2 regions of the Streptomyces sp. NPDC051677 genome follow, and region 2 is predicted to be linked to the other one. Evidence: riboswitches for the same ligand, from Rfam matches in the RefSeq annotation. Region 2 holds a riboswitch; the other holds the start of a gene.
The links. Region 2 has a riboswitch for glycine ahead of gcvP (aminomethyl-transferring glycine dehydrogenase). Riboswitches for the same ligand answer to the same signal wherever they lie in the genome.
Positions count from the first base shown of each region.

Region 1: linked by a shared signal. The riboswitch ahead of gcvT (glycine cleavage system aminomethyltransferase GcvT) and the one ahead of gcvP (aminomethyl-transferring glycine dehydrogenase) in region 2 are both predicted to bind glycine.

Region 1 is NZ_JBITCT010000026.1:133,129-140,666, reverse strand. It holds gene glyA (serine hydroxymethyltransferase) at 1-842, opposite strand, end outside; gene gcvH (glycine cleavage system protein GcvH) at 857-1,234, opposite strand; gene gcvT (glycine cleavage system aminomethyltransferase GcvT) at 1,346-2,506, opposite strand; glycine riboswitch at 2,674-2,774, opposite strand; gene ACIBAF_RS28310 (AAA family ATPase) at 2,952-3,647, shown strand; gene ACIBAF_RS28305 (enhanced serine sensitivity protein SseB) at 3,726-4,520, shown strand; gene ACIBAF_RS28300 (enhanced serine sensitivity protein SseB C-terminal domain-containing protein) at 4,688-5,482, shown strand; gene ACIBAF_RS28295 (ABC transporter permease) at 5,838-6,845, shown strand; gene ACIBAF_RS28290 (ABC transporter substrate-binding protein) at 6,930-7,538, shown strand, end outside.
Region 2 is NZ_JBITCT010000007.1:275,233-282,770, reverse strand. It holds gene ACIBAF_RS11250 (DNA polymerase IV) at 1-71, shown strand, start outside; gene ACIBAF_RS11245 (nucleotidyltransferase domain-containing protein) at 123-584, shown strand; gene ACIBAF_RS11240 (PRC-barrel domain-containing protein) at 591-962, opposite strand; glycine riboswitch at 1,075-1,170, shown strand; gene gcvP (aminomethyl-transferring glycine dehydrogenase) at 1,355-4,240, shown strand; gene ACIBAF_RS11230 (molybdopterin-binding protein) at 4,617-5,036, opposite strand; gene ACIBAF_RS11225 (ABC transporter ATP-binding protein) at 5,065-6,165, opposite strand; gene modB (molybdate ABC transporter permease subunit) at 6,174-7,022, opposite strand; gene modA (molybdate ABC transporter substrate-binding protein) at 7,019-7,538, opposite strand, start outside.

The DNA of each region.
Region 1 (7,538 bases), on a different contig from region 2:
AACTCCTCCGAGGCCGCCACCTTGAAGGAGACCGCCTTCGCCGCGATCACATGCTCCAGGGGACCGCCCTGGAAGCCCGGGAACACGGACGAGTTCAGCTTCTTCGCGAACGCCTGCCTGGCCAGGATGATCCCGCCGCGCGGGCCGCCCAGCGTCTTGTGGGTGGTGGACGTGACGACGTCCGCGAACTCCACCGGGTTGGGGTGCAGCCCGGCCGCGACCAGGCCCGCGAAGTGCGCCATGTCGACCCACAGGTACGCCTCGACCTCGTCGGCGATCCGGCGGAACTCCGCGAAGTCCAGCTGCCGCGGGTACGCCGACCACCCGGCGATGATCACCTTCGGCCGGTGCTCCTTGGCGAGGCGCTCGACCTCGGCCATGTCGACCAGACCGGCGTCGTCCACGTGGTACGCGACCACGTCGAACTGCTTGCCGGAGAAGTTCAGCCGCATCCCGTGGGTGAGGTGGCCGCCGTGGGCGAGGTCCAGGCCGAGGATGGTGTCGCCGGGCTGGGCGAGCGCGAACAGGGCGGCCTGGTTGGCGGAGGCGCCCGAGTGCGGCTGGACGTTGGCGTACTCGGCGCCGAACAGGTCCTTGATCCGGTCGATGGCGATCTGCTCGGCGACGTCGACGTGCTCGCAGCCGCCGTAGTAGCGCCGGCCCGGATAGCCCTCGGCGTACTTGTTGGTCAGGACCGAGCCCTGCGCCTCCATGACCGCGAGCGGAGCGAAGTTCTCCGAGGCGATCATCTCGAGGGTGGACTGCTGGCGGCCCAGCTCGGCGTCGACGGCGGCGGCGATCTCCGGGTCGAGCTCGTGCAGGGGCGTGTTCAGGACGGACATGCGTCTACGACTCCTCAGCCGGTGGTGAAGGCGGTGTACTCGTCGGCGGACAGCAGCTCCTGCTGCTCGCCCGCGACGCGTACCTTGAACAGCCACCCGCCCTCGAAGGGGGCGGAGTTCACCAGCGACGGGTCGTCGGCGACATCCTGGTTGACCTCGACGACCTCGCCGTCGACCGGCGAGTACAGCTCGCTGACCGACTTGGTCGACTCCAGCTCGCCGCAGGACTCGCCCGCGGTCACCGTGGCGCCGACCTCCGGGAGCTGCACGAACACCACGTCGCCGAGCGCGTTGGCCGCGTGCTCCGTGATGCCGACCGTCGAGACGCCGTCCTCGGCGCCCGACAGCCACTCGTGCTCCTTGCTGTAGCGCAGCTGCTGGGGGTTGCTCATGGCCTGAATTCTCCTGTACGCGGGGGAGTGCTGATGTATGGGGGACTGCTGGAACCGTGCGTGACCAGCGCGAATGTGTGCAGGGTCACGCGCCCGGACTGCTCTCAGTCTCTACTTCCGGCGCTTGTAGAAGGGCAGCGCCACGACCTCGTACGGCTCGTGGGCGCCCCGGATGTCCACGCCGACGCCCGGGGTCCCCGGCGCCGCGTGGACCGCGTCGACGTACGCCATCGCGATCGGCTTGCCGAGGGTGGGGGAGGGGGCGCCGGAGGTGACCTCGCCGATCACGGCGCCGGCCGCGACGACCGCGTACCCGGCGCGCGGGACGCGACGGCCCTCGGCGACCAGGCCGACGAGGACGCGCGGGGGCTGCTCCTGCGCCCGCAAGGCCGCCGCGGCGAGCGCCTCGCGCCCCACGAAGTCGCCCTCCTTGCCGAACTTGACCACCCGGCCGAGCCCGGCGTCGAACGGGGTGAGCGCGGTGCTCAGCTCGTGCCCGTACAGCGGCATGCCCGCCTCCAGACGCAGCGTGTCCCGGCAGGACAGGCCGCACGGGACCAGTCCGACGCCCTCGCCGGCCTTGGTCAGCGCCTGCCACAGCTCGACGGCGTGCTCCGGCTTCACGAACAGCTCGAAGCCGTCCTCGCCGGTGTAGCCGGTGCGTGCGATGAGCGCGGGGACGCCCGCGACGGTGCCGGGCAGACCGGCGTAGTACTTCAGGCCGTCGAGGTCGGCGATGGGGGCACCTCCCGGATCGAGCGAAGTCGAGACTCTGGGGGACAGCGAGGCCAGGATGCCGGGGGACTCCGGTCCCTGAACGGCGATCAGGGCGTAGGCGTCCCGGTCGTCACGGACCTCGGCGTCGAAGCCGGCGGAACGCTCCACGAGGGCGTCCAGCACGACCTGCGCGTTGGAGGCGTTGGCGACGACCATGAACTCCGTGTCGGCGAGCCGGTACACGATCAGGTCGTCGAGGATGCCGCCGTCCGCGCCGCAGATCATGGTGTAGCGGGCGCGGCCCACGCCCACGGCCGCGAGGTCGCCGACGAGCGCGAAGTTCAGCAGGGCGCCCGCCTGCGGACCGGTGACGGTGATCTCGCCCATGTGGGAGAGGTCGAACAGCCCGGCCTTCGTGCGGACGGCGTTGTGCTCGTCGCGCTCGGAGCCGTAGCGCAGGGGCATGTCCCAGCCGGCGAAGTCGGTCATGGTCGCACCGAGGACGCGATGCAGGGCGTCGAGCGCGGTGTGACGGAGTTCTTCGGTACTGCTCATCGGGCGTTCTTCTCCCAGGGCATGACAGGCGAGGTCGTTCCTCCCCATCTGTCATCGGAACCTGAGAGGTTCGCCATGACGGCCCGCTACGACGGGTCGGACATGGCTTGCACCTTGGGTGGAGCCGACCCCGTCGAGACAAGGGGCGGCCCGCTTTTCAGATGTGCCTCGCCCGCGCGGTAACGGGGACCTGAGAGATTCAAGGGAGGGACTTGCTCCTTCGGCGCCCCAGCGAAACTGCTGCTGAGGACTCTCCCGCGCGGATTCGAACGGCCGGTATGCAGTTGGCGCGGCCATCATTGCACGGCCCGCCCCGATCGCGGCAGGCCGCATCTGTAACCGGCCTGTGTCGGTACGCGCACGAAATCGCGAGGCGCCGCGCATTACCTTCTCTTTACGCTTGGCGGGGATGAGGACTACCTGACCCCAGGGGAGGACGATCACGGTGAACGAGGCGACCACGGCGAGGACCACGGCATTCGCGACCACGTCGGGGATCGCGCTGCCCGCGCAGCCCCGCGCCCGGGCCCTGGCCCGGGCCAGGGAGGTGTGCGGCCCGCAGCCCGCGCCCGTCGTCCGCGACCTGCGCGAGCGGGCCGGCCGCAGCCCGCACGGCCTGCTCTTCGGCCCGCGTGACCTGGTGGTGGTCACCGGGCTGCCCGGCAGCGGCAAGTCCACGCTGATGAAGCGGGCCGTCAACGGCGTCCGCATCGACTCCCAGGACACCCGCGACCGCTGGGACGCCCGCGCGCCCCGCTTCCTGCCCTACGCCCTCTACCGCCCCCTCGTCCGCCTCGCCCACTACGCCGGACTGCGCCGGGCTCTGCGCGGCGGCCAGGGCGTCGTCGTGCACGACTGCGGCACGCAGGCCTGGGTGCGTGACTGGCTGGCCCGCGAGGCCCGCCGCCGCGGCGGCGCCCTCCACCTGCTCCTGCTCGACGTCGGCGCGGACACGGCCCTGGAGGGCCAGCGCGAGCGCGGCCGAGGCGTCTCGCGGTACGCGTTCCTGCGCCACCGGCACGCCGCCGCCCGGCTCCTGCGCTCGGCGGAGAAGGGCCGGCTGCCCGATGGCTGCGGCTCGGCGGTCCTGCTCGACCGCGACGCGGCCGACACGCTGCGCCGGATCGGATTCACCGGCTGAGGGCTCGGGCTGAACGCCCGGTACCCGCTAGCCTTTCAGCCACGACAGAGTGAGCGGTTCTCAGCAGGCGGTAGGCAGATGGACTTCCCCCCGGCGGACTTCCCGACGGACTTCCCGGCGCAGGCGCACCCCCATTCGCACGGCGGATGGCCCGGCAACGAGCTGGAGGAGGTGCTCTCCGTCTCCCTCGGCGTGCCCGGAGCCGGCGGCCGCATCGTGGAGGTGCTCGGCCGCAGCTTCGTATGGGTGCCGCTCCCCAGCGGCGGCGGCCCGCACAGCGGCCCCCTCGACCTGCCCACCCTGGAGCTCGACGGCCAGGTGTACGTGCCGGTCTTCAGCTCCGAGGAGCAGTTCCGCCAGGTCGTCGGCTCGCACATGTCGTTCACGATCGCGCCGGCCGTGGAGTTCGCCCGCGGGCTGCCCCCGCAGGTCGGCATCATGGTGAACCCCGAGGGCGTGGTCGGCGTTCCGCTGCCGCCGCCGGCCGTCGCCGAGCTGTGCCGGGCGGGCCGCACCCCGCTGGACGGCCCCGCGAGCGGCGGCCGCGTCCGCCTCTACGAGCCCGACTGGCAGGACGACCCGGTGGACTTCCTGGCCGCGGCCTCGGCGGAGTTCGAGTCCATAGGCGTGGTCCGCACGGCCCGCCGCTGCCTGGCCGCGATCGAGACGGCGGACCCGGTGATGTTCGTCGGCGTCGAACTCTCCCAGTGGGAGGGCGACCTGCGCGCACTCCCCCTGGAGGCCCTCGGCCGGGCCCTGGGCCGCACCTCGTCCCCCTGGCCGGTCAACCTGGTCCTCCTGGACGTCGCCCAGGACCCGGTGGGGCAGTGGATGAGGGACCGGGTAAGGCCCTTCTACACGAGGGTCCACTGACAACTCCTCAGGTGCAGTCGACTTGGGGGTGCGGGGAACCGCGCGCCCGGCCACGCACGATCTGCATCCCGAGGAGCACAGCACGCCCCGAGCTCTCAACGGCTCGACCAGCAGAGCGCCTAAGCTGGACTCCAACGCGGGGCAACAAAAAAGAAGGGGCGGTACAGGTGAGCGCCAGCGGCATCGCGACCGGTCAGGTCGAGCACATGCTGCGCCAGGTCACGCCCGGGCGCTACGACGCCTACGAGGCGCTCCTGCGCGCGCTCGCGACCCCCTCCTCCGGCCAGCTCTGGATGCTGCTGTGGCACGGCCAGGCCGGCTCCGCGGACGCCCAGTACGGAAACATGGAGGTCGACGGCCACGGCTACGCGCCGTGCGTGACCTCCGCCCAGGAGCTCAGCGCGAGCGGCTGGAACAGGTCGTACGAGGTGGTCGACGGGCTGGACGTGGCCCGCACCCTCTACCCCGACCACTACGGCCTCTGGCTGAATCCGCACGCCCCGGGCGGCGGCGTCGGCATCCCCTGGCTGGACCTGCGCCGCATCGCCACCGGCCTGGAGCGCCAGCCCGCGGGCCCGCTGCGGCTGTCCGAGCCCGGCATCGAGATCCCGCAGTTCTACGCCCTGCTCGCGCAGAACGCCCACCGCACCCCGGTGGTCCGCGCACTCCGCCGGGCCTGGGTGCAGCCGGCGCTGGGCGCGCCCTACCTGGCCATCGGGCTCGACGTGTACGAGACCTCGCCGCCGGCCGTGGACGCCGTACGGGCGATGATGCAGCAGTCCATCGGGGCGGTGCCGGACGGGCTGCCGGTGTCGACGGTCGCCATGACCGACGAGTACGACCCCGTCGTGATGTGGATGCGGGCCAACGCCCGGCCGTTCTACGACCGTGAGGCCCATGCGCCCGCCCCGGCCCAGGCTCCCGCGGGCGGTTACGGCTATCCGCCCACCGGACGCTACTGACCGCCGCAGCCACTCGTCCGCCGTCACTCGTGTCGCCTTCACCCTTCCTTCCACTCCCGTCACGGAGTGGGCACCCGGCGTCTTCGCGCGTAGATAGCGGCGATTAGTACCAGTTATGTCCGATCTGCCCCGACTAGTCCCCGTCCGGGGGGCGTTACCCGCCGTCCGGATAACGGAACCCCTCTACCCGCATCACGTTTACGCATCCATTCACTGCCAAGTCTGGCAACAGATCGCCAAAGCGTTGAAGACTCCCGCTCCAGGGGACTTATCCCCTGCGTATTACGGACTGATCACGCCGCCACCGCGGCAAAGTGCGGGCCGGCTACCGCCGGTTGAGAGGGGTCCCTGCCAGATGACGGCACCATTGCACGAGCCGACCGCGGAAGCGGCCCCGAGCGCGGCCGAGGAAGCGGCGGTCGCCACCAGCGGCGCCAAGGCCGTTCAGGGCCGTTCCCTGGGCCGGATCGCCTGGGAGCGCCTCAAGCGGGACAAGCTGGCCCTCACGGGCGGCATCGTGGTGCTCTTCCTCGTCGTGATCGCGCTGCTCGCGCCGGTCATCACCGGGCTCCTGGACCAGGACCCGAACGAGTACCACGAGAACCTCATCGACCCGCTCTTCGGCACGCCCACGGGCTCCCTGGGCGGTGTCAGCGGCGACCACCTGCTCGGCGTCGAGCCGGTCAACGGCCGCGACATCTTCGCCCGCATCCTCTACGGCGCCCGGATCTCGCTGCTGGTCGGCTTCCTGTCCGCCGTGGTCGCCGTGATCCTCGGAACGGTGCTGGGCATCCTCGCCGGTTTCTTCGGCGGCTGGATCGACTCCCTGATCAGCCGGGTGATGGACGGTCTGCTGGCCTTCCCGCAGCTGCTGTTCATCATCGCGCTGGTCTCCGTCATGCCGAACCACATGCTGGGCCTGACCGGCTCCAGCGTGCGCGTCTTCGTGATGATCCTGGTCATCGGCTTCTTCGGCTGGCCCTACATCGGACGCGTGGTGCGCGGCCAGACGCTCTCGCTGCGTGAGCGGGAGTACGTCGAGGCCGCCCGGTCGCTGGGCGCGGGGCGGGTGTACATCCTGTTCAAGGAGCTGCTGCCCAACCTGGTCGCCCCGATCGTCGTGTACACGACGATGATGATCCCCACCAACATCCTCACCGAGGCGGCGCTCAGCTTCCTGGGCGTCGGCGTCAAGCCGCCCACCGCCTCGTGGGGACAGATGCTCTCGAGCGCGATCGACTACTACGAGTCGGACCCCATGTACATGGTGGTCCCCGGTGTGGCGATCTTCATCACCGTGCTGGCCTTCAACCTCTTCGGCGACGGCGTCCGGGACGCGCTGGACCCGAAGGCATCCCGCTGAACCGCTGACGCGCCGACGCACAGCACCTCAACCGTCCCGTGGCCTTCACACGGGGTCTCTCATCTATCCGGAGGATCCGAGATCGTGACTACCCAACGCACCTCAGGGCGGCGGAAGCAGGCATTTGCCGCTGCCGCCGCGGTCGCCGCGCTGCTGACCACGGCGGCGTGCGGCGGTGGCGGAGACGACGACAAGGGCTCGAGCACCGGCGCCGCCGGCTTCGACGCCGCGAACAACAAGGTCGCTCAGGCTTCGCTGGCCAAGAAGGGCGGCACGCTGAAGTTCGGCAGTGCCCAGGACGCCGACTCGTGGGACACCACGCGCGGTTACTACGGCATGATGTGGAACTTCGCCCGCTACTACAGCCGCCAGCTCGTCACGAACAAGGCGGAGCCGGGCAAGGCCGGCGCGGAGCTCACCCCGGACCTCGCCACGGGTCTCGCCAAGGTCTCCGCCGACGGCAAGACCTACACGTACACGCTGCGCGACGGCATCACGTGGGAGGACGGCAAGCCGATCACGTCCAAGGACGTGAAGTACGGCATCGAGCGTGTGTGGGCGACGGATGTGCTGTCCGGCGGTCCGCCGTACCTCATGGAGGTGCTCGACCCCAAGCACGAGTACAAGGGTCCCTACAAGGACACGTCCGCCGACAAGCTGGGTCTGAAGGCCATCGAGACGCCGGACGACAAG
Region 2 (7,538 bases):
ACGACGGGACCGGGAACTCTCGGCGGAACGGATCAGTTACACAGAGTGAAGCGGCTCGCAGTTTGGGGTGAGTCGGAGGGGTGGCGGTGTCTGCGAGTGGCGCCGGTAGGGGAGGGGGCTGCATGAAACTGCATGGAGGTCGGGTCGTGGACGCGGGTGAGGCGTCGCCGGAGCGTGAAGCCGAGATGCGGCAGGTGGTGGATCGGGTCACCCGTTGGTCCGCGAACCGGAGCGACGTGGTCGGGCTGCTCCTCGTCGGGTCGTGTGCGCGTGGCGCCGTGCGTCCCGACTCCGACGTCGATTTCGTGCTGTTGTCGACGGCCACTGATCGGTACGCCGACGACGACGGCTGGGCGCGTGAGCTGTCCCTGGGGGCGTTGGTCCGCGTCCAGGCGTGGGGGCCCATCACCGAACGGCGTTATGTCACCGATTCCGGTCTGGAGGTGGAGATGGGCGTCGGCTCTCCCGACTGGGCGCGGGCCGATCCGGTCGACGACGGGACGCGAAGAGTCGTCACGGATGGCGCCCGGCCGCTGTACGACCCTGCGGGGATCCTCCGGGCGCTGATACAGGCCTGTGTCTGAGGGGGCTCAGCTCTCGTCCGTGCCCGCCAGCCGGCCGAAGTCGTGGTCGGGGAGCGGGGGCGGGGCGGCCACGTCGAGGCCGTAGTGGTGGTAGAGCTGGAGTTCCTGTTCAGGGGAGAGATGGCGGCCTACGCCGAAGTCCGGGGCGTCCTTGATCAGGGCACGGTCGAAGGGGATGTGCAGGGTGCCCTCGACCAGCTCGCTGGGCTCCAAAGGGACGAAGGCGTCGCGGGAGAACAGACCGGTGCGTATGGCGGCCCACTCCGGCACGCCGGTGGCGTCGTCGAGGTAGACCTCGTCGACGGTGCCGATCTTGGTGCCGTTGCGGTCGAACGCCTTGCGGCCGATCAGGTTGCGCGGATCGATGTCGGTCTGCACGGGCCCTCCACTTGGTCGCAACTCATCCGTAAGCACTACAAAAGAGCACTTTGGGACGGGCGGCCACTCGAGAGGGCGGCGTTGACCTCGCTGGTAGTCTGGCAACGGCTGCTGACCCCGTGCGGGAGAGTCCTCCGGACACCATCGGAGGCGCCGAAGGAGCAAATCCTCCCCGGAATCTCTCAGGCTCACGTACCGCACGGACGAGGTCACTCTGGAAAGCAGGGCGGGTGCCGACGGCGTCGACGGCTTCCGCTCTCACCGACGGTGAAAGCCGGCTGTCCTCGGGCGGCCGGTGAAGCTCTCAGGTTGAGATGACAGAGGGGGAGGCCGTCCGGGTACCCGCGCCGTGGTGACCCTCGAAGGTCGTGTCAGACCAGGAGGCCTCAGAAATGACCGCCGATCGCATTCCGCTCTCCGAACTCGAACAGGGAATCCCCTTCGAGCAGCGCCACATCGGACCCGACCTCGAGGCGCGGGCCAAGATGCTCGCGCAGGTCGGCTACGGCTCGCTCGACGAGCTCACCGCCGTCGCCGTCCCGGATGTGATCAAGAACGCCGACACGCTGGACCTGCCGGGCGCGCGCACCGAGGCCGAGGTGCTGGCCGAGCTGCGCTCGCTGGCCGACCGCAACCAGGTTCTCGACTCGATGATCGGGCTCGGGTACTACGGGACGTTCACGCCGCCCGTCATCCTGCGCAACGTCATGGAGAATCCGGCCTGGTACACGGCCTACACGCCGTACCAGCCGGAGATCTCGCAGGGGCGGCTCGAGGCGCTGCTGAACTTCCAGACCATGGTCGCCGACCTGACCGGGCTGCCGACCTCCGGCGCGTCGCTGCTCGACGAGGGCACGGCCGCCGCCGAGGCGATGGCGCTGTCCCGGCGGATGGGGAAGAACAAGAAGGGCCTCTTCCTCATCGACGCGGACGTGCTGCCGCAGACCATCGCCGTGATCGAGACCCGCGCCGAGCCGACCGGCGTGGAGGTCGTCGTCGCGGACCTGAGCGACGGCATTCCCGCGGAGCTCGCCGAGCGCGAGATCAACGGCGTGCTCGTGCAGTACCCCGGAGCCTCCGGCGCCGTGCGCGACCTCACGGCGATCGTCGACCAGGCGCACGGGCTCGGCGCGCTCGTCACCGTCGCCGCGGACCTGCTCGCCCTGACGCTGCTGAAGTCGCCCGGTGAGCTGGGGGCGGACATCGCGGTCGGTACGACGCAGCGGTTCGGGGTGCCGATGGGCTTCGGCGGGCCGCACGCCGGCTACATGGCCGTCCACGAGAAGTTCGCGCGCAGCCTGCCCGGGCGGCTCGTCGGGGTGTCCGTCGACGCGGACGGGCACAAGGCCTACCGGCTCGCGCTGCAGACGCGTGAGCAGCACATCCGGCGTGAGAAGGCCACGAGCAACATCTGCACGGCGCAGGTGCTGCTGGCGGTGATGGCGGGAATGTACGCCGTCTACCACGGGCCGGAGGGGCTGCGGGCGATCGCCCTGCGCACCCACCGGTACGCGGCGATCCTCGCCGCCGGGCTCGAGGCCGGCGGTGTGGAGGTCGTGCACGGGTCGTACTTCGACACGCTGACCGTGCGGGTGCCGGCGAAGGCCGCCGAGGTCGTCGCCGCCGCGCGGGAGCACGGGGTCAACCTGCACCTCGTCGACGCCGACCAGGTGTCGATCGCCTGCGACGAGACGACCGCGCGGGCGCAGGTGGCCGCGGTCTGGGCCGCCTTCGGCGTGGACGGCGACATCGAGTCGCTCGACACGGCCACGGCCGACGCTCTGCCCGCCGGGCTGCTGCGGTCCGACGCGATCCTGACGCACCCCGTCTTCCACCGGCACCGCTCCGAGACCGCGATGCTGCGCTACCTGCGCAGGCTTGCCGACCGGGACTACGCGCTGGACCGGGGCATGATCCCGCTGGGCTCCTGCACCATGAAGCTCAACGCGACCACCGAGATGGAGCCCGTCACCTGGCCCGAGTTCGGGCAGCTGCACCCCTTCGCGCCTGCCGAGCAGGCGGAGGGCTACCTCACGCTCATCCGGGAGCTGGAGGAGCGGCTCGCCGAGGTCACCGGGTACGACAAGGTGTCGCTGCAGCCGAACGCCGGGTCGCAGGGGGAGCTGGCCGGACTGCTCGCCGTCCGCGGGTACCACCGGGGCAACGGGGACGAACAGCGGACGGTGTGCCTCATCCCGTCCTCCGCGCACGGCACGAACGCGGCCAGCGCCGTCATGGCGGGCATGAAGGTCGTCGTCGTGAAGACCGCCGAGGACGGCGAGATCGACGTCGAGGACCTGCGGGCGAAGATCGAGCAGCACCGGGACGAGCTGGCGGTGCTGATGATCACCTATCCGTCCACGCACGGGGTCTTCGAGGAGCACGTCGCGGACATCTGCGCGCAGGTGCACGAGGCGGGCGGGCAGGTGTACGTCGACGGCGCCAACCTCAACGCGCTCGTCGGGCTCGCCAAGCCGGGGCACTTCGGCGGGGACGTCTCGCACCTGAACCTGCACAAGACGTTCTGCATCCCGCACGGCGGTGGCGGTCCGGGGGTCGGGCCGGTCGCCGTACGGTCGCATCTGGCGCCGTATCTGCCGAACCACCCGCTGCAGCCCGCCGCCGGGCCGGAGACCGGTGTGGGGCCGATCTCGGCGGCTCCCTGGGGCTCTGCCGGGATCCTGCCGATCTCCTGGGCCTATGTGCGGCTCATGGGCGGCGAGGGGCTCAAGCGGGCCACGCAGGTCGCGGTGCTCAGCGCCAACTACATCGCCAAGCGGCTGGAGCCGCACTACCCGGTGCTCTACACCGGCCCGGGCGGGCTGGTAGCGCACGAGTGCATCATCGACCTGCGGCCGCTGACCAAGGCGACCGGGGTGAGCGTCGACGACGTCGCCAAGCGGCTCATCGACTACGGGTTCCACGCGCCGACGATGTCGTTCCCGGTGGCCGGGACGCTGATGATCGAGCCGACCGAGTCCGAGGACCTCATCGAGCTGGACCGTTTCTGCGAGGCGATGATCGCCATCCGCGCGGAGATCGAGAAGGTCGGGGCCGGCGAGTGGCCGGCCGAGGACAACCCGCTCCGGGGCGCTCCGCACACCGCGGCCGCGCTCGGCGGGGACTGGGAGCACGCGTACACGCGTGAGGAGGCCGTCTTCCCGGCCGGGGTGTCCGCCGCCGACAAGTACTGGCCGCCGGTGCGCCGGATCGACCAGGCCTTCGGCGACCGGAACCTGGTCTGCTCGTGCCCCCCGCTGGACGCGTACGAGGACTGAGCGGGGCGCTCCGCTGAGCCTTCCCAGTCGAGTCGCCGTCCTTGCCGATGAGCGGGACGCCCTCCCAGTGATCGGACAGGGCGTCCCGGTCCGGGGCCGCTGCGGCGCGCTTGCTGGTCGTCATCGGCGTGGTGGTGAGCTGTGGGGTGCGTTGCCGGCTCCGCCGTTATGGCACGGACGGACGTCTTCTCGCGCAGCCGGTGGGCGGTGTGGATGCGGTCGGGACCCCGCAGACACCGGCACGGATCTTCGGGCGGGATGACGGCGAGGACGGGCGGCATGCCTTGTCCCTGGCGGGCGGGGGCCGGCCGTTGGGATCGAAGAGGGGGCGCCCCACCCTCGGAGGGGGACCCCATCTCGGTCGGCCGGGCAGGTTCTAGTCGGTGGTCAGGGACACCTCGGTCGCCTTGATCAGTGCGATGACGTCGGAGCCCACGAAGAGGCCGAGGTCGGTGGCCGCGTCCGTCGTGATCGCCGCGGTGAGTTCGCCGCCCGGCACGGTGATCTTCACGGCGGCCATGGCGCCGCCGATCGTGAGACCGGTGATCGTGCCGGGGAGCCGGTTGCGGATCGAGAGGCCGTCGACCGAGCCGGTGGCCAGGGAGACCTCCGTCGACTTCACCAGTGCGCGGACCGCGGTACCGGTGGTGAGGCCGAGGTGGGTCACGGCCTCCAGCGTGATGGCCGCCGTGAGGTCCTGGCCGCCGGTCAGACGGATGCCGACGGTGGCCATGACCTCGCCGGGGTGGACGGCGGTGACGGTGCCGGGGAGCTGATTGCGGATGCTCAGGGTCATGGGCACCAACGGTAGGGCCCCGAGCGTTTTATGCCGGGTATGCGTGGGTCTGCGTCGCCTTGACGGTGGCCCAGACCTCGGCGCCCGGGTGCAGGTCGAGCTCGGCGGCGGCGACCGTGGTGAGGTCGGCGGCCAGGGGGAGTTCGCCGGTGAGGTCGGCGCGGATCTGGTCGCCGTGGGTCTCCAGACCGGCGACCTCGCAGCGCCAGAGGTTGCGGGCGCTTGCGCCGGTGGGGCGGTCGCGGTGAAGGGTGACCGCGCTCGGCGGGAACGCGACGAAGGCGGGGCCGGACAGGACCTCCGTGGTGGTGATGGTCGGGCCGGTGTCCAGGTGGACGGTGTGGCCGTCGGCGCGGCCCTGGTAGAGGTTCAGGCCGACGAGACGCGCGATGTACTCCGTGCGCGGGTGGCGGGCGATGTCGGCCGGGGAGCCCTCCTGGACGACCCGTCCGTCCTCGACGACGACCAGCCGGTCTGCCAGCACCATGGCGTCCAGCGGGTCGTGCGTGACCAGGACGGCGACGGCCTCGAACTCGGCGAGATGGCGGCGGAGCTGGGCGCGCACCTCCAAGCGGGTGCGGGCGTCGAGTGCGGCGAGGGGCTCGTCGAGGAGCAGCAGCCGGGGCCGGGTGGCGAGCGCGCGGGCCAGGGCGACGCGCTGGGCCTGGCCGCCGGAGAGGCGGCGCGGCTTGGCGCCGGCATGGGCGGTCAGGCTCATGCGCTCCAGCCAGGCGGAGGCCTCGGCCCGTGCCTCCGCCTTGGTCGCGCCTTGGCAGCGCGGGCCGAACGCCACATTGTCGAGGGCGGTCAGGTGCGGGAAGAGCAGGTAGTCCTGGAAGACCACGCCGACCGGGCGGGACTCCGGCGGCGTCCGCTCCAACGCCGCGCCGTCCAGCCGGAGACGGCCGCCGGAGAGCGGGGTGAGACCGGCGAGGGCGCGCAGGGCGGTGGTCTTGCCGGCGCCGTTCGGGCCGAGCAGGGCGAGGACGTCGCCGGGCGCGGCCGTCAGGGTCACGTCGAGGCGGAAGGAGCCGTGGTCGACGACGAGGCGGGCGTCGAGGCCCTGGTCGGCCGTGCCCTCGGGGCGGGCGGCGTCGGCGATGTCGGTCACGTGGGCATCGTCGCGCATGGCGCTGCTCATGACGCGGTCATCCAGCGGTCCCGCAGCCCTGCCAGCACCGCGATGGACACGGCCAGCAGGACGAGGCTGAGGGCGATCGCTGCCTCCGGGTCGCTCTGCAGGGCCAGGTACACGGCCAGCGGCATGGTCTGGGTGCGGCCCGGGAAGTTGCCCGCGAAGGTGATCGTCGCGCCGAACTCGCCGAGAGCCCGGGCCCAGGCCAGGACCGCGCCCGCCGCGATGCCCGGTGCGATGAGCGGGAGGGTGACGCGGCGGAACGCGGTGAAGCGGGAGGCGCCGAGGGTGGCGGCGGCCTCCTCGTAGCGCGGGTCGGCGGCCCGGAGCGTGCCCTCGACGCTGATGACGAGGAAGGGCATCGCCACGAACGTCTCCGCGAGGACGACGCCGGTCGTGGTGAACGGCAGCGTGATCCCGAACCAGGAGTCCAGCCACTGCCCGACCACGCCGTTGCGCCCCAGGGCGAGCAGCAGGGCGACTCCGCCCACCACCGGCGGCAGGACCAGCGGGAGCGTCACCAGGGCGCGGACCAGACCGCGGCCGGGGAAGTCCGTACGGGCGAGGAGCCAGGCCAGCGGGACCCCGATCACCAGGCTCACCGCAGTCGCCGCCGTCGCGCAGACGAGGGAGAGGCGGAGCGCCTGCCACACTTCGGCGCTGGTCAGCTGCTCGGGCAGGCTGTGCCACGGGGCGCGGACGAGGAGGGCGACGAGCGGCAGGAGGAGGAAGGCCAGGCCGAGCAGGGCGGGGAGGAGCAGAGGGAGCGGGACGCCCGTGCGGACGCGGCCGGGCCGCGGGCCGCCCTCCAGGGCGTCCGCGGCGCGGGCGGTCTTCGTCGGAGCGGTCACGGCTGGAGGAACCCGGCCTCGGTCAGCACCTTCTGGCCCTCTGCGGACTGGACCAGGGCGATGAAAGCCTTGGCGGTCTCGGTGTTCTTCGAGTCCTTGAGCAGGGCGATCGGGTAGTCGTTGACGGCGTCGGCGGACTCGGGGAACTCCACGCCCTCCACCTTGTCACCGGCCGCGTGCACGTCGGTCTTGTACACGACCGCCGCGTCGGCCTCCTTGAGCTCGACCTTCGTCAGGGCGGCCTTGACGTCCTGTTCGTAGGAGACCGGGGTGAGCTTCAGCTTGCTCGCGTCCAGCGCCTTCTGGGCCGCGGCGCCGCACGGCACCGTCTTGTCGCACAGGACGACCTTCAGGCCGGACTTGGTGAGGTCCTTGAGGGAGGCGATCTTGTCGGGGTTGCCCGGAAGGGTGGCGATCTCCAGCTGGTTGCGGACGAAGGTGGCCGGCTCGGTGGCGTTGCCCTTCGCGTCGGTCACGATCTTCATCGTCTTGGGGCTGGCTGAGGCGAACACGTCG